DNA from 3 places in the Ferdinandcohnia sp. FSL W7-1320 genome. Region 1 is predicted to be linked to each of the others. Evidence: a T-box and tRNA genes for the amino acid it is inferred to sense, from the RefSeq annotation. Region 1 holds a T-box; the other regions hold tRNA genes.
What was found. A T-box is a leader RNA that pairs with one kind of tRNA and senses whether it is charged. The one in region 1 lies ahead of thrS (threonine--tRNA ligase), so its partner is inferred to be a tRNA-Thr.
Positions count from the first base shown of each region.

Region 1 (7,305 bases):
GGAAACTTCAACTCCTCCGGCAAAGGCAAATTACGCCTCGTAGTCGCAGTATCCAGTTTCCTCATTTCTGGTCAAGTCGCTTCCGCTTTTTTATTTTAAGTTGTTTTTAGCTACAGTTGCTAATTCTGCAAATGCTTTTTCATCGCTAACAGCTAGGTCAGCAAGCATTTTGCGGTTTACTTCGATACCAGCTACTTTTAACCCGTGCATTAAACGGCTGTAAGAAAGTCCGTTCATACGAGCAGCTGCGTTGATACGAGTAATCCATAGCTTACGGAAGTCGCGTTTCTTTTGACGACGGTCACGGTAAGCATACATTAATGATTTCATTACTTGTTGGTTTGCAACTTTATATAAAGTGTGTTTTGAACCGAAATAACCTTTAGCTAATTTTAATACCTTTTTACGACGTTTGCGTGTAACTGTTCCGCCTTTTACTCTTGGCATTTTGTTTCCCTCCTAAGATCAATAACCGATTATTTAATGTTGTCTAACATGTGGCGAATACGTTTGAAATCGCCTTTGCTAACTAATGTAGCTTTACGAAGCTTACGCTTTTGCTTTTGAGATTTATTTCCGAATAAGTGGCTTGTGTATGCATGTGAACGTTTAAGTTTACCAGATCCTGTTTTCTTAAAACGCTTTGCAGTACCACGGTGTGTTTTCATTTTTGGCATAGGGAGTTCCTCCTCAATTCATTACTTTTCGATTTTAGGTGCTAGTACTAAAAACATGCTTCTTCCATCCATTTTTGGGTGGGATTCAATCGTAGCTACTTCAGCACAAGCTTTAGAAAAACGATCTAAAACACGTTGACCGATTTCTTTATGTGTAATCGCACGACCTTTAAAGCGAATAGACGCTTTAACTTTGTCGCCCTTTTCAAGGAATTTAATTGCGTTACGAAGCTTTGTATTAAAATCATGCTCATCAATTGTCGGACTAAGTCTAACTTCCTTAATATTGATAACCTTTTGGTTTTTACGAGCTTCTTTTTCTTTCTTCTGTTGCTCAAAACGGAATTTACCGTAGTCCATTATACGACATACAGGTGGTTTCGCGTTAGGTGCAACCAATACAAGATCAAGATTTGCTCTTGCAGCAATTTCTAATGCTTCATTTTTGGATTTAATTCCAAGCTGATCACCGTTTTGACCAATCAAACGAACTTCGCGGGCACGAATGCCTTCGTTTACCATCATGTCTTTGCTAATAATTAGCCACCTCCAAGGTTTTTTAAAGAATGCCTCGTTTGAAATCTTGCGCATTTTACAGATTTGAGACAAACAAAAAAGTGTGAATGTATACACACCCACACTATTACAATTCATTTACACATTAATGATTAATGAACGTAAGACCTACCAACTGCAATTTGCGTCAATCAGGTGAGAAGCGGGTGCCTCTACTTTCTCAAACAAGTATTCAATTACCTACAAAAGTATAACATCTATGATGATAACTGTCAAACGGTGCAACTAGAATAGTGCAACGAAATTCATTCTAGCATGCACCTTTATGTTTGACAAGCTTTTTTTATTTTTTTACTTCCTGTAGGATCGCTGAAAGGAAAGCATCAAAGGACATAGTCTCAGATTTCTGCTCACCGTATTTACGGACATTTACCGCTTTTTCTCCCATTTCATTGTCACCTACAACAAGCATAAATGGAATTTTTTGCATTTGTGCTTCACGGATTTTATAGCCTATCTTTTCATCACGGTCGTCAATTTCGACACGTAATCCTTCTGCCTGAAGTTTCTCTTGAACACTCTTCGCATAGTCAAGATGTACATCAGGAGAAACTGGAATGACTTGAACTTGAACAGGGGCTAACCAAGTTGGAAATGCCCCTTTATACTCTTCAATCAAGTAAGCAACAAAGCGTTCCATTGTTGATACAACACCACGGTGAATAACAACTGGACGATGTTGTTTTCCATCTTCACCAATATAAGTTAAATCAAAACGTTCTGGTAATAAGAAGTCAAGTTGAACAGTTGAAAGTGTTTCATCTTTTCCAAGTGCTGTACGAACCTGAACATCAAGTTTAGGACCATAGAATGCTGCTTCACCTTCTGCCTCGAAGTAATCCAGACCAAGGTCATCCATCGCTGCCTTTAACATAGATTGAGCTTTCTCCCACATTGCGTCATCATCGAAATATTTTTCAGTGTCAGCAGGATCGCGGTAAGAAAGTCGGAAGCTAAAGTCTTGAATATCAAAGTCTTTATAAACCTCTAAAATAAGATTTACAACGCGTTTGAATTCTTCCTGAATTTGGTCAGGTCGAACGAAGATATGTGCATCATTAAGAGTCATTCCTCTAACACGTTGAAGACCCGATAATGCGCCACTCATTTCGTAGCGGTGCATTGTTCCTAATTCTGCAATTCGAATTGGAAGCTTGCGATAGCTATGAATACCATTCTTATATATCATCATGTGATGTGGACAGTTCATTGGACGTAACACAAGCTCTTCATTATCCATTTCCATTATTGGGAACATGTCTTCTTGATAATGATCCCAGTGACCAGAAGTTTTATATAAATCAACGTTTGCAAGTACTGGTGTATACACATGGTCATAGCCTAGTCTTACTTCTTTATCTACAATATAGCGTTCGATAACGCGGCGTATCGTCGCGCCTTTTGGAAGCCATAATGGCAATCCTTGACCTACTTTTTGTGAATTTGTAAACAGGCTTAGTTCCTTACCTAATTTACGATGGTCACGTTCTTTAGCCTCTTCTAGTAAACGAAGGTATTCGTCAAGTTCAGCTTTTTTAAAGAATGCAGTTCCGTAAATACGTTGTAGCATTTTATTGTCACTATCTCCACGCCAGTACGCACCAGCAATGCTTAATAGCTTAAATTCTTTAATTTTTCCTGTTGAAGGAACATGGACACCACGGCAAAGGTCAAAAAATTCACCTTGTTCGTAAATTGATAAAGGTTCTCCCTCCGGAATATCTTGAATTAATTCAATTTTAAGCTCATCGCCGATTTCCTCGTATCTTCTTAATGCCTCATCACGCGAAACCTCGACACGATGGATTTCAAGATTTTCATTTATGATCTTTTTCATTTCTTTTTCGATTTCAGGCAGATCTTCAGGTGTTAATGATTTTTCCATATCAATGTCATAGTAAAAACCATTTTCAATAACTGGCCCTACACCAAGCTTAACATCCTTGTATAGGCGTTTAATTGCTTGAGCCATAAGGTGAGCTGTACTGTGTCGCATGATTTCTAATGCTGCATCAGTATCTTGGGTAATGATTGCTATTTCACCATCTTCATGAATTTCAGTTCGTAAATCAATCTCTTTTCCATTAAACTTACCAGCGATTGACTTTTTCTTTAGGCCTGGGCTGATTGATCCTGCAATATCTTCTGTTGTTGTTCCTTTAGGAAACTCCTTCACTGCTCCGTCTGGGAATGTAATTTTTACTACATCTGACATCAGTTTTCAACTCCTTTTAAATTAAAAGCACAAGGCGCGCATCCTTAGGCTACAAGTATAAGATTAGCGCCGACAGAAGGTGCCTTTTTCCTTCTGAAGCGATTTGCTTAGACCCGAGAGCCGATGGCGCCTTGGGCTAGATATAAAAATGTGAAAATAAAAAATACCCGTCCCCAAAAAAAGGGACGAGTATATGTATCGTGGTTCCACCCTTGTTTCCACTCGAGAAAAATCGAATGGCTCAAGAAACAAATAACGGTTATCCCGTCAGTAATTACAACTTTGATAAACAAAGGTTCACTACTGAAGTTTAGAGGTGGTAAAAGTATCATTCGTGTTAGGAAGCTTCCAGCCTTGGCCTCCCTCTCTGAAAACCGTAATTATACAATCGTGTCCTCATCATAACTTTTAAATTATAGACTACTCATTCATGAGTATTTGTAATATGTAGGTATTATAGTCTTATTTAAAAGTTAAATCAAGGGCAGTTCGTATATTTCATATTTTTTTTGCTTTCTGCCGTGTGTTTTCAAAGGACTTCTTCGTGTAAATTGTGACATTCTCTAAAAAAATATTGTGGATGGTCTGTACCATTCCATTATCAATCTGGTCCGTATAAATTGAAATTGACTTCGGAGCAATTGATACTAATGGTGCCAATACTGCAGAATCAATGTACAAGGGCTGGTGTAGGATTAGTTTTCGATCAATATATTTAAACAATTCATCTCGCTTAATTTCAGTAAACTCATGATTATAAAAATAAAATTGCTCATCATGTAAAATATGTAATTGTTCAAGCTTTGGTTCTCGCTTCTCTCTAAATTCCCTCAGTCCTTGAATAAATGTTTGATACTCCTGCTCAAGCTTGTATTCATCAATAGCAGATTCGATTATTTGCAATAATGCCTCATTATACGACCGCATGCGAAACTTTAAAAATGATTCAAACGAGAAAGAAATAGGAATTTCCATAAAATCGTGAAGCGCTTCCTCTATCAGTTGTTCCCGCGGCACGACATCTTGAACCCCTGGGATATCAGGGTTATTCCCATCCATCAATCCTTTGGCAATTTCTAATATTTGCTTCTTCTCTTCATAATCGGTAAAGTAAAATAAATTTTCAATGTAATCAAGAATCCAATTGTCCTCTTTGTTATGAATGATAAACTCGGCCATTACCGGAATGACCACAACCTGAACTGCATATTGTATTTTCTCTGAAATGAAAACAGACACGACATTCTCCTCATCATTGACAACTTCTATGTAATCTATAGAAAGAGCTTTTGCCTTTGCAACTAAGCCCTTATACATTTTTTGTGCATCTGTTATTTCTTGGAAATGCATTTCAATCAAGCTAGTCCCCCCATTTCACCAATACCATTACCCTGTTACATGTATATGGTGAATCGGACAACTTTAGAATAAAAAAATTGGCTTTCTCTTTTTCGAGAAAGCCAATTCGATTAGTATCGTCTGTTTTTTCCTTTAAGTTCAACTGGTTTTGCTAAATATTTGATTCGTTCCATGATTCGAGCAGCTTTGACCTTTTCCTCTTCACCACGTTGCGTATATGATAAATGGTGTTCAAGACCTTTAAAATCGAAATTTGATGTAAAGAAGGTCGGTAAGTTTTCAAGCATACGGTATTGCAGGATACTACCAAGAATATCGTCACGCATCCAACTAGACATCGATTCTGCACCAATATCATCTAGCATTAAAACTGGTACTTTTTTAACTGCATCAATTTTTGAATTGATTGATTGGTCCTGTAAGGAACCTTTTAACTCCCTCATAAATTCTGGTACATACACAAGCATCGAAGAGACCTTTTTCTGAGCTAGTCCATTTGCAAGGGCTCCTAAGAAGTAAGTTTTCCCAATTCCAAACGAACCGTGTAAATATAATCCCTGCATCCGTTTGCCAGGTTCATAGTGGTCGAGAAATTCCTGAATTAAAAGAATTGCATCTGACCGTCCTTCATCAAATTCTAGAGATTCGAGGGATGCATCAAGGATATCTTTTGGAACATACATACTCTTAATTAAAGATTTATATTTAATCTGTTCATCGTGCATTACCTTTTTCGGACATCTTTCATAGCTTAATTCAATTGAGTTACCTTTAAGTTCAAGATGAGGATGAAAGCCCTGTAGCATATTTTTACACGAATGAAGGCTTTCACATTTATTACATTCCTTGCTTTGATTGATATATTCGTAAAGCTTAACAAGACTTCTATTAATCGTATCATTAGTAATTTGATCCTGATGTGCGTTTATAAAGTCTCTTACCTCAGAATGGTTTAATACCTCATGTTTAATTTGTTCATATCGCTGCTGAAAGCCAGCATGATTTGAAAGTTTTTTCAAAGAATCCTGAATCGGTTTCATATCCTCACCCCCATCTTATTGGTTATTCTTTTTTAATCTTTCTTCAAACAGACGTTTCTTCTCTTCAAAGGAAGGACTTGATGCATTTTCCTTTGCTTTTTCCTTTTTTGGAGTTTCTTCTTTTGTACCTTCATCCTCTTGTTTTAACCAGTCAGGTAATAACTCTTTGCGAATCGGTTGTCTTTTATATTTATTTGTCTTTTTATCTGCAGTCCAATTATGCTTTTTGGCCGTCTCCATTGCATCCTTAACTGTCTTTATATTTAATCTTGCCCAGTTACTTGCAATGGTTTCGATATAAGACTTTGTTAATCTCATATCCGATTTTAACATGACATAATATAACAGTACATTCACAACACCTGGAAGTAAGTTTTGACGGAACATCACATCTTCTATAATTTTCAATTCAGAAACAGAAGGCTGTGACCCTCCAGATACATCGATTAAAAACTCTTTTGGTGAGATTCTTTCCAGTTTCTGAATTAATTCTTCTTCCTTTGTTTGAGGAACTTTGTTTACCATTGTTTGATTTGGTAATGGTTGAACCCTTTCTGTTAAATTAGGTAATTCATTACCAGTTTCAAATTGATACCAGTCTCTTGAAGCCTTTCTTAATTTTTCGATATCAATTTTTTCGTTTGGATCAAAAGCACTCATAACAATCCCCTGCATCTCAACCGGATCGATTCCATAAAGAAAAGAAAGCTTAGTGATTGCTTCTCTTACTCTAGGTGTAATGGCATTTCTCGGAATCATTACATCTGAAAGACCTGCAAAAAACAAATCGAAATTAAAGATTTCGTTTTCGATTACAAGCTTTTTCTCATGACTACGATCCATGTATTCTGTATTGTCATCACGTTCAAGATTGCTTTTCATTTCATCACTAATCGATGAAATCATTTTCGAGACTTGAGCAGAGGCAAATACCTCATTAAATGCTTTCGTAATCGGTTTATATGAATCTAAATCAGGTTCATGATCTGAAAAGAACTGCTTGAGTTTAAAAAATTTACCTTTTCCTAATCTGTTATACAAATAAACATTAAGAACACCATCTGTAAAAAAAGCTCTAGGTGAGAGTGGTGCCTGCAACTCATAGATAAAACTCCTAGAATGCTCATCGGATTTTACAAATGTTTTTAATAAGCCGATACCTTCAAGCTTTAATCGTTCTTGATAAATATCCTGTAGATTCGTTTGTAACAGTGCCATTAACGTATAATGGGTACTTTCCTCTCCCCATAGTCGGTTTTGCTCCAACTCACTCCACAAAGTCATATATAGACTGAAGGCTTTCATTCCAATAAGAGGTTGGTAAAGCAAAGATACAATTTTCCGGTCATAATCATGCAAAAGGTCAGCAGAATGCACAATATAACGATCAACTGGTACTAATTCCTTCCAATGCTCCATTTCATCAAAGCCTTCCATT
Region 1 is NZ_JBBPAM010000001.1:1,536,825-1,544,129, reverse strand. Features, by position in the region: gene rplT (50S ribosomal protein L20) at 91-447, opposite strand; gene rpmI (50S ribosomal protein L35) at 477-677, opposite strand; gene infC (translation initiation factor IF-3) at 699-1,217, opposite strand; ribosomal protein L20 leader region at 1,283-1,417, opposite strand; gene thrS (threonine--tRNA ligase) at 1,537-3,468, opposite strand; T-box leader at 3,647-3,880, opposite strand; gene ytxC (putative sporulation protein YtxC) at 3,967-4,818, opposite strand; gene dnaI (primosomal protein DnaI) at 4,938-5,867, opposite strand; gene NST91_RS07745 (replication initiation and membrane attachment family protein) at 5,883-7,286, opposite strand.

Region 2 (7,305 bases), 170 kb from region 1:
GTTTGGGTACAATCATTGCCATTTAGCCGTATGGCAGACCGTATCTTCGCAAGTGCACCTAGAAATGGGGGAAGCACAGGTGAAGGAAGTATTCTAGGAGGAATCGGAAATTTATTAAACGGTGATAACAGATAGAATAAATATAAGTATAACTGGGAAGATAATAAATGGAGGTGTGGAAGATGAAACGTAAAGAAGACGTTAATAAAAAACCCGATGCTCCACTATTTGATGCCCCAGATGATAAAATTCTAGCATTTGACATGTTCCGTGGAATATCACCCGGAATCTTCTCAGATGTAGATTTAGACAACCCCGCAAAGAAAATAGAAGATGATATCATTTCTCAAGATTAAGCACCTGGCAACAGGTGTTTTTCTTTTTGTAACCGTAAAAAAATAAGAAACTAGAAATCTAGTAAAATAAAAAAACGCCATGAGAAATTCTCATAACGTTTGATGACCCGTACGGGATTCGAACCCGTGTTACCGCCGTGAAAGGGCGGTGTCTTAACCGCTTGACCAACGGGCCAGAAAAAAGTATTTATATGATTCGACATGGCGGAGAAGGAGGGATTTGAACCCTCGCGCCGCTTACGCGACCTACACCCTTAGCAGGGGCGCCTCTTCAGCCACTTGAGTACTTCCCCAAAAATGGCTCCGCAGGTAGGATTCGAACCTACGACCGATCGGTTAACAGCCGATAGCTCTACCACTGAGCTACTGCGGAATAATTATATATGGTGGGCCTAAATGGACTCGAACCATCGACCTCACGCTTATCAGGCGTGCGCTCTAACCAGCTGAGCTATAGGCCCATTGTATAAATTGGAGCGGGTGATGAGAATCGAACTCACGACATCAGCTTGGAAGGCTGAGGTTTTACCATTAAACTACACCCGCATTTTTTATATGGGGCGGCTGATGGGAATCGAACCCACGAATGTCGGAACCACAATCCGATGCGTTAACCACTTCGCCACAGCCGCCATTAAAGTTTATAAAATTAGAAAGGTGGCTCAGGACGGAATCGAACCGCCGACACAAGGATTTTCAGTCCTTTGCTCTACCGACTGAGCTACTGAGCCACAAAATATGGCGGTCCCGACCGGGATCGAACCGGCGATCTCCTGCGTGACAGGCAGGCATGTTAACCGCTACACCACGGGACCATTTTTAACAACAAAAATTATTTTACTATAACTTCTTGTGCTTGTCAACACTTTTTTTTGGTTGCGGGGGCAGGATTTGAACCTACGACCTTCGGGTTATGAGCCCGACGAGCTACCAGACTGCTCCACCCCGCGATAATAGAATTTATAAAGTTTATGTTATGCGCTATGCAAGTAAATAACTGTCCCCTTCCTCTTCAAGCTTATTCTTGAAGCATGTCCGTCGGGACAACTCGCAGTATATCGATGATGCAACGCTCGTTGCTCCACCCAGCGATATATAGAAGGTTTATAAAATATGACTTTCTTACACCATATATTTGTTAAAAAATATGGCGGAGGAAGAGGGATTCGAACCCCCGCGGGCTTTAACACCCCTGTCGGTTTTCAAGACCGATCCCTTCAGCCGGACTTGGGTATTCCTCCACATATATAAGGTTGTAAATGGTGGACCTTGTAGGACTCGAACCTACGACCGGACGGTTATGAGCCGTCTGCTCTAACCAGCTGAGCTAAAGGTCCTAGAATTTTTAATTTTAAATGGTAGCGGCGGAGGGGATCGAACCCCCGACCTCACGGGTATGAACCGTACGCTCTAGCCAGCTGAGCTACACCGCCATAATTAAAGTAATTATTTAAAATTCTAATGGTGGAGCCTAGCGGGATCGAACCGCTGACCTCCTGCGTGCAAAGCAGGCGCTCTCCCAGCTGAGCTAAGGCCCCAATTTTGTTAATGGTCGGGAAGACAGGATTCGAACCTGCGACCCCTTGGTCCCAAACCAAGTGCTCTACCAAGCTGAGCTACTTCCCGTAAAATGGCGCGCCCGATAGGAGTCGAACCCATAACCTTCTGATCCGTAGTCAGACGCTCTATCCAATTGAGCTACGGGCGCACTTTTTTTATTTTATTAGATGGTGCCGAGGACCGGAATCGAACCGGTACGGTAGTCACCTACCGCAGGATTTTAAGTCCTGTGCGTCTGCCAGTTCCGCCACCCCGGCAAGTAATGCCATGGAGCGGAAGACGGGATTCGAACCCGCGACCCCCACCTTGGCAAGGTGGTGTTCTACCACTGAACTACTTCCGCATAATGCGGGTGAAGGGACTCGAACCCCCACGTCAAAGACACTAGATCCTAAGTCTAGCGCGTCTGCCAATTCCGCCACACCCGCATATTTAATTTAAATGGTGAGCCATGAAGGACTCGAACCTTCGACCCTCTGATTAAAAGTCAGATGCTCTACCAACTGAGCTAATGGCTCGCAAGTGGTGCCGGCTAGAGGACTTGAACCCCCAACCTACTGATTACAAGTCAGTTGCTCTACCAATTGAGCTAAACCGGCAAATTAAACTTAAAATATATGGTGGAGGATGACGGGATCGAACCGCCGACCCCCTGCTTGTAAGGCAGGTGCTCTCCCAGCTGAGCTAATCCTCCGTCTCATCCAACCTAGCGACGTCCTACTCTCACAGGGGCAAAGCCCCAACTACCATCGGCGCTGAGAAGCTTAACTTCCGTGTTCGGTATGGGAACGGGTGTGACCTTCTCGCTATCGTCACTAGATAAGTTAAAGACAAGATATATTATACTATCTTCAAAAAAAATTTCAAGAAGAAATTTTCATTCCTTCAAAACTAAATAACGTACTTACATTCATCTTCGAAGTATTTTGGTTAAGTCCTCGATCGATTAGTATCAGTCAGCTGCACATGTCACCATGCTTCCACCTCTGACCTATCAACCTCGTCATCTTCGAGGGATCTTACTAGTTTAACACTATGGGAAATCTCATCTTGAGGGGGGCTTCATGCTTAGATGCTTTCAGCACTTATCCCTTCCACACATAGCTACCCAGCTATGCCCTTGGCAGAACAACTGGTACACCAGCGGTGTGTCCATCCCGGTCCTCTCGTACTAAGGACAGCTCCTCTCAAATTTCCTACGCCCACGACGGATAGGGACCGAACTGTCTCACGACGTTCTGAACCCAGCTCGCGTACCGCTTTAATGGGCGAACAGCCCAACCCTTGGGACCGACTACAGCCCCAGGATGCGATGAGCCGACATCGAGGTGCCAAACCTCCCCGTCGATGTGGACTCTTGGGGGAGATAAGCCTGTTATCCCCGGGGTAGCTTTTATCCGTTGAGCGATGGCCCTTCCATGCGGAACCACCGGATCACTAAGCCCGACTTTCGTCCCTGCTCGACTTGTAGGTCTCGCAGTCAAGCTCCCTTGTGCCTTTACACTCTACGAATGATTTCCAACCATTCTGAGGGAACCTTTGGGCGCCTCCGTTACTTTTTAGGAGGCGACCGCCCCAGTCAAACTGCCCACCTGACACTGTCTCCAAGGCCGATAAGGCCTTCGGGTTAGAATTTCAATACAGCCAGGGTAGTATCCCACCGATGCCTCCACCGAAGCTGGCGCTCCGGCTTCCAAGGCTCCTACCTATCCTGTACAAGCTGTACCAAAATTCAATATCAGGCTGCAGTAAAGCTCCACGGGGTCTTTCCGTCCTGTCGCGGGTAACCTGCATCTTCACAGGTACTATAATTTCACCGAGTCTCTCGTTGAGACAGTGCCCAGATCGTTACACCTTTCGTGCGGGTCAGAACTTACCTGACAAGGAATTTCGCTACCTTAGGACCGTTATAGTTACGGCCGCCGTTTACTGGGGCTTCGATTCAGAGCTTCGCTTGCGCTAACCCCTCCTCTTAACCTTCCAGCACCGGGCAGGTGTCAGCCCCTATACTTCGCCTTGCGGCTTCGCAGAGACCTGTGTTTTTGCTAAACAGTCGCCTGGGCCTATTCACTGCGGCTCTTCAGGGCTATGCACCCTAAAAAGCACCCCTTCTCCCGAAGTTACGGGGTCATTTTGCCGAGTTCCTTAACGAGAGTTCTCTCGATCACCTTAGGATTCTCTCCTCGCCTACCTGTGTCGGTTTGCGGTACGGGCACCATTTACCTCGCTAGAAGCTTTTCTTGGCAGTGTGGAATCAGGAACTTCGGTACTATATTTCCCTCGCCATCACAGCTCAACCTTACGGTAAGCGGATTTGCCTACTTACCAGTCTAACTGCTTGGACGCACATATCCAACAGTGCGCTTACCCTATCCTCCTGCGTCCCTCCATCGCTCAAACGGTAAAGAGGTGGTACAGGAATATCAACCTGTTGTCCATCGCCTACGCTTTTCAGCCTCGGCTTAGGTCCCGACTAACCCTGAGCGGACGAGCCTTCCTCAGGAAACCTTAGGCATTCGGTGGATGGGATTCTCACCCATCTTTCGCTACTCATACCGGCATTCTCACTTCTAAGCGCTCCACCAGTCCTCACGGTCTGACTTCACGGCACTTAGAACGCTCTCCTACCATTGTTCGTAAGAACAATCCACAGCTTCGGTGATACGTTTAGCCCCGGTACATTTTCGGCGCAGAGTCACTCGACCAGTGAGCTATTACGCACTCTTTAAATGGTGGCTGCTTCTAAGCCAACATCCTGGTTGTCTAAGCAACTCCACATCCTTTTCCACTTAACGTATACTTTGGGACCTTAGCTGGTGGTCTGGGCTGTTTCCCTCTTGACTACGGATCTTATCACTCGCAGTCTGACTCCCGAGAATCAAGTCTTTGGCATTCGGAGTTTGACTGAATTCGGTAACCCGATGAGGGCCCCTAGTCCAATCAGTGCTCTACCTCCAAGACTCTATACTCGAGGCTAGCCCTAAAGCTATTTCGGAGAGAACCAGCTATCTCCAAGTTCGATTGGAATTTCTCCGCTACCCACACCTCATCCCCGCACTTTTCAACGTGCGTGGGTTCGGGCCTCCATTCAGTGTTACCTGAACTTCACCCTGGACATGGGTAGATCACCTGGTTTCGGGTCTACGACCACGTACTATTTCGCCCTATTCAGACTCGCTTTCGCTGCGGCTCCGTCTCTTCAACTTAACCTTGCACGGGATCGTAACTCGCCGGTTCATTCTACAAAAGGCACGCCATCACACATAAATGTGCTTTGACTACTTGTAGGCACACGGTTTCAGGTTCTATTTCACTCCCCTCCCGGGGTGCTTTTCACCTTTCCCTCACGGTACTGGTTCACTATCGGTCACTAGGGAGTATTTAGCCTTGGGAGATGGTCCTCCCAGCTTCCGACGGGATTTCTCGTGTCCCGCCGTACTCAGGATCCACTCAAGAGAGAACGAAGTTTCGACTACAGGGTTGTTACCTTCTCTGACGGACCTTTCCAGGTCGCTTCGTCTACTTCGCTCTTTTGTAACTCCGTATAGAGTGTCCTACAACCCCAAGAGGCAAGCCTCTTGGTTTGGGCTATCTTCCGTTTCGCTCGCCGCTACTCAGGAAATCGCGTTTGCTTTCTCTTCCTCCGGGTACTAAGATGTTTCAGTTCCCCGGGTCTACCTTCTCTTACCCTATGTATTCAGGTAAGGATACTGCCCCATTACGAGCAGTGGGTTTCCCCATTCGGAAATCTTCGGATCAATGCTTACTTACAGCTCCCCGAAGCATATCGGTGTTAGTACCGTCCTTCATCGGCTCCTAGTGCCAAGGCATCCACCGTGCGCCCTTCATAACTTAACCTATTTCGGCTTCGATAAGCTGCGAATTTCTTCGTTGACTCGCTTTCTCCGCTGCTCATGCACCCTAAAGTGCACTCCGCTGCTCGAAAACTCGTCGCCTCGAACTTCTTGCTTCTCGTGCGCCTTCAAGTTTTAAAGAACTTTTACTACTTCAATGAATGTTTTGTTACGTTATCTAGTTTTCAAGGAACGAAGCTACTGACATCAATCACATCGTGATTAAACATCAGTGAGTAATCTTCATGCAGCTTTGCGCTGAGGAATCAATCATCTTCGATTAATCTAGCAGACGCAAGTGCAATATTGAAAGCACAAAAAAGCACTCTCAAAACTGACCACAATACAAAACGTCTTTTTATGAAGTTCGTAGAACTTCAGTTTCCTTAGAAAGGAGGTGATCCAGCCGCACCTTCCGATACGGCTACCTTGTTACGACTTCACCCCAATCATCTGTCCCACCTTAGGCGGCTGGCTCCTTGCGGTTACCCCACCGACTTCGGGTGTTACAAACTCTCGTGGTGTGACGGGCGGTGTGTACAAGGCCCGGGAACGTATTCACCGCGGCATGCTGATCCGCGATTACTAGCGATTCCGGCTTCATGCAGGCGAGTTGCAGCCTGCAATCCGAACTGAGAATGGTTTTATGGGATTGGCTTAACCTCGCGGTTTCGCTGCCCTTTGTACCATCCATTGTAGCACGTGTGTAGCCCAGGTCATAAGGGGCATGATGATTTGACGTCATCCCCACCTTCCTCCGGTTTGTCACCGGCAGTCACCTTAGAGTGCCCAACTGAATGCTGGCAACTAAGATCAAGGGTTGCGCTCGTTGCGGGACTTAACCCAACATCTCACGACACGAGCTGACGACAACCATGCACCACCTGTCACTTATGTCCCCGAAGGGAAAGCTCTATCTCTAGAGATGGCATAAGGATGTCAAGACCTGGTAAGGTTCTTCGCGTTGCTTCGAATTAAACCACATGCTCCACCGCTTGTGCGGGCCCCCGTCAATTCCTTTGAGTTTCAGTCTTGCGACCGTACTCCCCAGGCGGAGTGCTTAATGCGTTTGCTGCAGCACTAAAGGGCGGAAACCCTCTAACACTTAGCACTCATCGTTTACGGCGTGGACTACCAGGGTATCTAATCCTGTTCGCTCCCCACGCTTTCGCGCCTCAGCGTCAGTTACAGACCAGAGAGCCGCCTTCGCCACTGGTGTTCCTCCACATCTCTACGCATTTCACCGCTACACGTGGAATTCCGCTCTCCTCTTCTGCACTCAAGTCCCCCAGTTTCCAATGACCCTCCACGGTTGAGCCGTGGGCTTTCACATCAGACTTAAAGGACCGCCTGCGCGCGCTTTACGCCCAATAATTCCGGATAACGCTTGCCACCTACGTATTACCGCGGCTGCTGGCACGTAGTTAGCCGTGGCTTTCTGGTTAGGTACCGTCAAGGTACCGCCCTATTCGAACGGTACTTGTTCTTCCCTAACAACAGAGCTTTACGATCCGAAGACCTTCTTCGCTCACGCG
Region 2 is NZ_JBBPAM010000001.1:1,368,904-1,376,208, reverse strand. Features, by position in the region: gene NST91_RS07000 (TIGR00266 family protein) at 1-135, shown strand, start outside; gene NST91_RS06995 (hypothetical protein) at 183-356, shown strand; tRNA gene NST91_RS06990 (tRNA-Glu) at 460-531, opposite strand; tRNA gene NST91_RS06985 (tRNA-Ser) at 559-649, opposite strand; tRNA gene NST91_RS06980 (tRNA-Asn) at 655-729, opposite strand; tRNA gene NST91_RS06975 (tRNA-Ile) at 741-817, opposite strand; tRNA gene NST91_RS06970 (tRNA-Gly) at 829-902, opposite strand; tRNA gene NST91_RS06965 (tRNA-His) at 913-988, opposite strand; tRNA gene NST91_RS06960 (tRNA-Phe) at 1,015-1,087, opposite strand; tRNA gene NST91_RS06955 (tRNA-Asp) at 1,096-1,171, opposite strand; tRNA gene NST91_RS06950 (tRNA-Met) at 1,230-1,306, opposite strand; tRNA gene NST91_RS06945 (tRNA-Ser) at 1,505-1,597, opposite strand; tRNA gene NST91_RS06940 (tRNA-Ile) at 1,617-1,693, opposite strand; tRNA gene NST91_RS06935 (tRNA-Met) at 1,713-1,789, opposite strand; tRNA gene NST91_RS06930 (tRNA-Ala) at 1,819-1,894, opposite strand; tRNA gene NST91_RS06925 (tRNA-Pro) at 1,906-1,982, opposite strand; tRNA gene NST91_RS06920 (tRNA-Arg) at 1,988-2,064, opposite strand; tRNA gene NST91_RS06915 (tRNA-Leu) at 2,085-2,173, opposite strand; tRNA gene NST91_RS06910 (tRNA-Gly) at 2,185-2,259, opposite strand; tRNA gene NST91_RS06905 (tRNA-Leu) at 2,264-2,344, opposite strand; tRNA gene NST91_RS06900 (tRNA-Lys) at 2,359-2,434, opposite strand; tRNA gene NST91_RS06895 (tRNA-Thr) at 2,440-2,515, opposite strand; tRNA gene NST91_RS06890 (tRNA-Val) at 2,535-2,610, opposite strand; rRNA gene rrf (5S ribosomal RNA) at 2,621-2,736, opposite strand; rRNA gene NST91_RS06880 (23S ribosomal RNA) at 2,843-5,774, opposite strand; rRNA gene NST91_RS06875 (16S ribosomal RNA) at 6,161-7,305, opposite strand, start outside.
Region 2: it encodes a tRNA-Thr, which carries the amino acid that the T-box ahead of thrS (threonine--tRNA ligase) is inferred to sense. The anticodon was not compared.

Region 3 (7,305 bases), 1.4 Mb from region 1:
GCATGAAGCCGGAATCGCTAGTAATCGCGGATCAGCATGCCGCGGTGAATACGTTCCCGGGCCTTGTACACACCGCCCGTCACACCACGAGAGTTTGTAACACCCGAAGTCGGTGGGGTAACCGCAAGGAGCCAGCCGCCTAAGGTGGGACAGATGATTGGGGTGAAGTCGTAACAAGGTAGCCGTATCGGAAGGTGCGGCTGGATCACCTCCTTTCTAAGGAAACTGAAGTTCTACGAACTTCATAAAAAGACGTTTTGTATTGTGGTCAGTTTTGAGAGTGCTTTTTTGTGCTTTCAATATTGCACTTGCGTCTGCTAGGTTAATCGAAGATGATTGATTCCTCAGCGCAAAGCTGCATGAAGATTACTCACTGATGTTTAATCACGATGTGATTGAAGTCAGTAGCTTCGTTCCTTGAAAACTAGATAACGTAACAAAACATTCATTGAAGTAAAGTTCTTTAAAACTTGAAGGCGCACGAGAAGCAAGAAGTTCGAGGCGATGAGTTTTCGAGCAGCGGAGTGCACTTTAGGGTGCATGAGCAGCAGAGAAAGCGAGTCAACGAAGAAATTCGCAGCTTATCGAAGCCGAATAGGTTAAGTTATGAAGGGCGCACGGTGGATGCCTTGGCACTAGGAGCCGATGAAGGACGGTACTAACACCGATATGCTTCGGGGAGCTGTAAGTAAGCATTGATCCGAAGATTTCCGAATGGGGAAACCCACTGCTCGTAATGGGGCAGTATCCTTACCTGAATACATAGGGTAAGAGAAGGTAGACCCGGGGAACTGAAACATCTTAGTACCCGGAGGAAGAGAAAGCAAACGCGATTTCCTGAGTAGCGGCGAGCGAAACGGAAGATAGCCCAAACCAAGAGGCTTGCCTCTTGGGGTTGTAGGACACTCTATACGGAGTTACAAAAGAGCGAAGTAGACGAAGTGACCTGGAAAGGTCCGTCAGAGAAGGTAACAACCCTGTAGTCGAAACTTCGTTCTCTCTTGAGTGGATCCTGAGTACGGCGGGACACGAGAAATCCCGTCGGAAGCTGGGAGGACCATCTCCCAAGGCTAAATACTCCCTAGTGACCGATAGTGAACCAGTACCGTGAGGGAAAGGTGAAAAGCACCCCGGGAGGGGAGTGAAATAGAACCTGAAACCGTGTGCCTACAAGTAGTCAAAGCACATTTATGTGTGATGGCGTGCCTTTTGTAGAATGAACCGGCGAGTTACGATCCCGTGCAAGGTTAAGTTGAAGAGACGGAGCCGCAGCGAAAGCGAGTCTGAATAGGGCGAAATAGTACGTGGTCGTAGACCCGAAACCAGGTGATCTACCCATGTCCAGGGTGAAGTTCAGGTAACACTGAATGGAGGCCCGAACCCACGCACGTTGAAAAGTGCGGGGATGAGGTGTGGGTAGCGGAGAAATTCCAATCGAACTTGGAGATAGCTGGTTCTCTCCGAAATAGCTTTAGGGCTAGCCTCGAGTATAGAGTCTTGGAGGTAGAGCACTGATTGGACTAGGGGCCCTCATCGGGTTACCGAATTCAGTCAAACTCCGAATGCCAAAGACTTGATTCTCGGGAGTCAGACTGCGAGTGATAAGATCCGTAGTCAAGAGGGAAACAGCCCAGACCACCAGCTAAGGTCCCAAAGTATACGTTAAGTGGAAAAGGATGTGGAGTTGCTTAGACAACCAGGATGTTGGCTTAGAAGCAGCCACCATTTAAAGAGTGCGTAATAGCTCACTGGTCGAGTGACTCTGCGCCGAAAATGTACCGGGGCTAAACGTATCACCGAAGCTGTGGATTGTTCTTACGAACAATGGTAGGAGAGCGTTCTAAGTGCCGTGAAGTCAGACCGTGAGGACTGGTGGAGCGCTTAGAAGTGAGAATGCCGGTATGAGTAGCGAAAGATGGGTGAGAATCCCATCCACCGAATGCCTAAGGTTTCCTGAGGAAGGCTCGTCCGCTCAGGGTTAGTCGGGACCTAAGCCGAGGCTGAAAAGCGTAGGCGATGGACAACAGGTTGATATTCCTGTACCACCTCTTTACCGTTTGAGCGATGGAGGGACGCAGGAGGATAGGGTAAGCGCACTGTTGGATATGTGCGTCCAAGCAGTTAGACTGGTAAGTAGGCAAATCCGCTTACCGTAAGGTTGAGCTGTGATGGCGAGGGAAATATAGTACCGAAGTTCCTGATTCCACACTGCCAAGAAAAGCTTCTAGCGAGGTAAATGGTGCCCGTACCGCAAACCGACACAGGTAGGCGAGGAGAGAATCCTAAGGTGATCGAGAGAACTCTCGTTAAGGAACTCGGCAAAATGACCCCGTAACTTCGGGAGAAGGGGTGCTTTTTAGGGTGCATAGCCCTGAAGAGCCGCAGTGAATAGGCCCAGGCGACTGTTTAGCAAAAACACAGGTCTCTGCGAAGCCGCAAGGCGAAGTATAGGGGCTGACACCTGCCCGGTGCTGGAAGGTTAAGAGGAGGGGTTAGCGCAAGCGAAGCTCTGAATCGAAGCCCCAGTAAACGGCGGCCGTAACTATAACGGTCCTAAGGTAGCGAAATTCCTTGTCAGGTAAGTTCTGACCCGCACGAAAGGTGTAACGATCTGGGCACTGTCTCAACGAGAGACTCGGTGAAATTATAGTACCTGTGAAGATGCAGGTTACCCGCGACAGGACGGAAAGACCCCGTGGAGCTTTACTGCAGCCTGATATTGAATTTTGGTACAGCTTGTACAGGATAGGTAGGAGCCTTGGAAGCCGGAGCGCCAGCTTCGGTGGAGGCATCGGTGGGATACTACCCTGGCTGTATTGAAATTCTAACCCGAAGGCCTTATCGGCCTTGGAGACAGTGTCAGGTGGGCAGTTTGACTGGGGCGGTCGCCTCCTAAAAAGTAACGGAGGCGCCCAAAGGTTCCCTCAGAATGGTTGGAAATCATTCGTAGAGTGTAAAGGCACAAGGGAGCTTGACTGCGAGACCTACAAGTCGAGCAGGGACGAAAGTCGGGCTTAGTGATCCGGTGGTTCCGCATGGAAGGGCCATCGCTCAACGGATAAAAGCTACCCCGGGGATAACAGGCTTATCTCCCCCAAGAGTCCACATCGACGGGGAGGTTTGGCACCTCGATGTCGGCTCATCGCATCCTGGGGCTGTAGTCGGTCCCAAGGGTTGGGCTGTTCGCCCATTAAAGCGGTACGCGAGCTGGGTTCAGAACGTCGTGAGACAGTTCGGTCCCTATCCGTCGTGGGCGTAGGAAATTTGAGAGGAGCTGTCCTTAGTACGAGAGGACCGGGATGGACACACCGCTGGTGTACCAGTTGTTCTGCCAAGGGCATAGCTGGGTAGCTATGTGTGGAAGGGATAAGTGCTGAAAGCATCTAAGCATGAAGCCCCCCTCAAGATGAGATTTCCCATAGTGTTAAACTAGTAAGATCCCTCGAAGATGACGAGGTTGATAGGTCAGAGGTGGAAGCATGGTGACATGTGCAGCTGACTGATACTAATCGATCGAGGACTTAACCAAAATACTTTGAAGATGAATGTACGTACGTTATCTAGTTTTGAAGGAATGAATCCTTCATATAGTCTAGTGGCGATAGCGAAGAGGTCACACCCGTTCCCATACCGAACACGGAAGTTAAGCTCTTCAGCGCCGATGGTAGTTGGGACTTTGTCCCTGTGAGAGTAGGACGTCGCTAGGCTTTTATTCCGCAGTAGCTCAGTGGTAGAGCTATCGGCTGTTAACCGATCGGTCGTAGGTTCGAATCCTACCTGCGGAGCCATTGCTTCCATAGCTCAGCTGGTAGAGCACTTCCATGGTAAGGAAGAGGTCAGCGGTTCGAGCCCGCTTGGAAGCTTAAAAAAGAGAAATTTACAAATTGGCCCGTTGGTCAAGCGGTTAAGACACCGCCCTTTCACGGCGGTAACACGGGTTCGAATCCCGTACGGGTCACCATTTTTGGAGGATTAGCTCAGCTGGGAGAGCACCTGCCTTACAAGCAGGGGGTCGGCGGTTCGATCCCGTCATCCTCCACCATTTTAATATATATTTGCCGGTGTAGCTCAGTTGGTAGAGCAACTGACTTGTAATCAGTAGGTCGTGGGTTCGACTCCTATCGCCGGCACCATCTTCATTTAATGATGGAGGGGTAGCGAAGTGGCTAAACGCGGCGGACTGTAAATCCGCTCCCTCCGGGTTCGGCGGTTCGAATCCGTCCCCCTCCACCATTTACATATCCTTATAAGCCTTTATTCTTTCTTTGGACAAGTTCAAAAGGTTGAAATAGGCTATTTTTATGAAGTGACATATTTTATTTCCTTAGATTCACATAATTTGTATGCTATATGAGCAAGATACTAGGGTAATAAAAAAATATAATTCCGTGTTATGATAACTTTTGAAGATGAAAAAGACATATTAAGTTAAGGATTACATTAATACTTAGTATTGTCGACGATATTTCCTACTGAAATATCCCAAAATATCCTCTTGCGTTGATTTTTCTTGATGTTTATTCAAGGAAGACTAATCACGTAGTAAAATCAATGGGCTATAGCCAAGCGGTAAGGCAACGGACTTTGACTCCGTCATTCGTAGGTTCGAATCCTGCTAGCCCAGCCATTTTAGAGCCATTAGCTCAGTTGGTAGAGCATCTGACTTTTAATCAGAGGGTCGAAGGTTCGAGTCCTTCATGGCTCATTTAAGCGGAAGTAGTTCAGTGGTAGAACACCACCTTGCCAAGGTGGGGGTCGCGGGTTCGAATCCCGTCTTCCGCTCCATGAACTACTTCTTTTTTATATTTGGGGCCTTAGCTCAGCTGGGAGAGCGCCTGCTTTGCACGCAGGAGGTCAGCGGTTCGATCCCGCTAGGCTCCACCAATTACATACAGAACTAACAATAAACCTATTAGGGTTTATTTTTTTTGCATAAACCCTACATTTATGTTCATTCTGTTCCCTTTATTCCTGCATATATATACATGTTTTTGTTGAGTTGAGTCATTCTATTAAAAGTAGGTACAATAGGGTATGGGAGAAGGAGGTTCATATAACATGAAGAAGGATATTTCCATAATTGGTGTGCCCATGGACTTAGGCCAAATGCGTAGGGGAGTAGATATGGGGCCAAGTGCCATCCGCTATGCGGGTGTCGTTGAACGATTAGAAAGACTTGAATATGATATAGATGACTTAGGTGATATTGAAATTACACGCCCCACTCGTGAAGAAATTGCAAAGGATCAGAACTTAAAGAACCTTGAAAAAGTTTCAGAGGCGAATGAAAAGCTTGCTGCAACAGTGGACGAGGTCATTAATGCTGGTAGGTTTCCGCTTGTCCTAGGTGGTGACCATAGTATTGCGATTGGAACTCTTGCGGGTGTTGCGAAGCATTATCAAAATCTAGGAGTTATTTGGTACGATGCCCATGGAGATTTAAATACAGCAGATACTTCACCGTCAGGTAATATCCATGGAATGCCACTCGCTGCAAGTCTGGGCCTTGGTCATAAGAGATTAACAGACATCTTTGGGTATGGTCCTAAAATAAAGCCTGAAAACATTGTCATTATTGGTGCAAGATCACTTGACGATGGTGAGAAGGAGTTAATTAAAAAGTTAGGAATCAAAGTTTATACCATGCATGAGATAGATCGTATAGGTATGACAAAGGTTATGGAAGAAACGATCTCTTATTTAAAAGACAAGACAGATGGTGTTCACTTATCATTGGATTTAGATGGTTTAGATCCACATGATGCACCAGGTGTAGGGACTCCAGTTCTTGGAGGCATTAGTTATCGTGAAAGCCATCTTGCAATGGAAATGTTAGAGGAATCAAAATTGATTACTTCTGCTGAATTTGTAGAAGTGAATCCAATCCTAGATGATAAAAACAAAACGGCTTCTGTTGCAGTTGCTTTAATGGGATCCTTATTTGGAGAAAAACTTTTATAATACTATACAGTATCTCGATACACGGGATGCTGTCTTTTTTTTATTTTTAAAGATTTGATTTCCTAGCACATAAACCAACCAAAATTTGTTAAAATGAAAATTATGGAGAAAATGAAACCTTTTAAGAAATGAATCGTAAATAATGATACCCGCGAGTAGAGCGGAGGTATACAAATGGAGACAATTATAAAAAACAGAATAAGACAGTTAAAAAATGGAGACCAGAATGCATTTGCGGAGATAGTAGAATTTTACAAAGACAAGGTTTTTCAGATATGCTATCGTATGCTTGGGAATCGACATGAGGCGGAGGATATTGCACAGGAAGCCTTTATTCGTGCATATGTAAATATCCATAGCTATGATTTGAATAAAAAGTTTTCAACATGGCTATACCGTATTGCAACGAATCTGTCGATTGACCGTATTCGAAAGAAAAAACCGGATTACTATTTGGATGCCGAGCTTGCAGGATCAGATGGACTAACAATGTATTCGCAAGTTGCCGCAGATGTAACACTACCAGAGGACGAGCTTGAGACAATGGAGCTACAAGAGTTAATCCAAGCAGAAATATTGAAGCTTCCAGATAAGTACCGTTCTGTTATTGTTTTAAAATACATCGAGGAGTTTTCACTAAAGGAAATTGGTGAAATTCTTGACCTGCCAGTAGGTACGGTAAAAACGAGAATTCATAGGGGCCGCGAAGCTTTACGAAACCAACTTCGACATGTATAGGGGTGAGAAAAAAATGAACTGTTCAGAAAAAAGCATGGTTACGTTAATGCATAATTACCTAGATGAGGATATTTCTGAAGAGGAAGAGAAGCTACTACGTGAGCATTTGCATGCCTGCGAATCCTGTAATCAACATTTTCATGAGCTAAAGAAGACAGTTGCGTTGGTACAAAGTACTTCTCATATTTCTGCACCTGACGATTTTACATTAATGGTCATGCAAAATCTGCCGAAGGAAAAACGCACAGTAAGCTTTAGACGTTGGTTCAGGGAACACCCAATGCTATCAGCTGCCGCTCTCTTTCTTGTATTAATGGCAGGAAGTCTCTTTTCCGTCTGGAATGAAAGTGATCAATTTTCCGTTTCGAAACAACCCAATCTAATTGTTGAAAACAATACCGTCATTGTTCCAGAAGGTGAAACAGTGAAAGGGGATGTCGTTGTCAAGAATGGGAAGCTTGTGATAGAGGGAGACGTAGATGGGAATGTCACTGTGATTAATGGTGAGAATTATATGGCCTCTGCTGGAAATGTAACAGGCGAGGTTAAGGTAGTCAATCAAATGTTTGAGTGGCTTTGGTACCATATAAAAAAAGTTGGTATAGA
Region 3 is NZ_JBBPAM010000001.1:174,215-181,519, forward strand. Features, by position in the region: rRNA gene NST91_RS00945 (16S ribosomal RNA) at 1-216, shown strand, start outside; rRNA gene NST91_RS00950 (23S ribosomal RNA) at 598-3,529, shown strand; rRNA gene rrf (5S ribosomal RNA) at 3,592-3,707, shown strand; tRNA gene NST91_RS00960 (tRNA-Asn) at 3,714-3,788, shown strand; tRNA gene NST91_RS00965 (tRNA-Thr) at 3,791-3,863, shown strand; tRNA gene NST91_RS00970 (tRNA-Glu) at 3,887-3,961, shown strand; tRNA gene NST91_RS00975 (tRNA-Val) at 3,967-4,042, shown strand; tRNA gene NST91_RS00980 (tRNA-Thr) at 4,058-4,133, shown strand; tRNA gene NST91_RS00985 (tRNA-Tyr) at 4,149-4,233, shown strand; tRNA gene NST91_RS00990 (tRNA-Gln) at 4,553-4,627, shown strand; tRNA gene NST91_RS00995 (tRNA-Lys) at 4,633-4,705, shown strand; tRNA gene NST91_RS01000 (tRNA-Gly) at 4,711-4,785, shown strand; tRNA gene NST91_RS01005 (tRNA-Ala) at 4,809-4,884, shown strand; gene rocF (arginase) at 5,059-5,961, shown strand; gene sigW (RNA polymerase sigma factor SigW) at 6,136-6,699, shown strand; gene NST91_RS01020 (zf-HC2 domain-containing protein) at 6,713-7,305, shown strand, end outside.
Region 3: it encodes a tRNA-Thr, which carries the amino acid that the T-box ahead of thrS (threonine--tRNA ligase) is inferred to sense. The anticodon was not compared.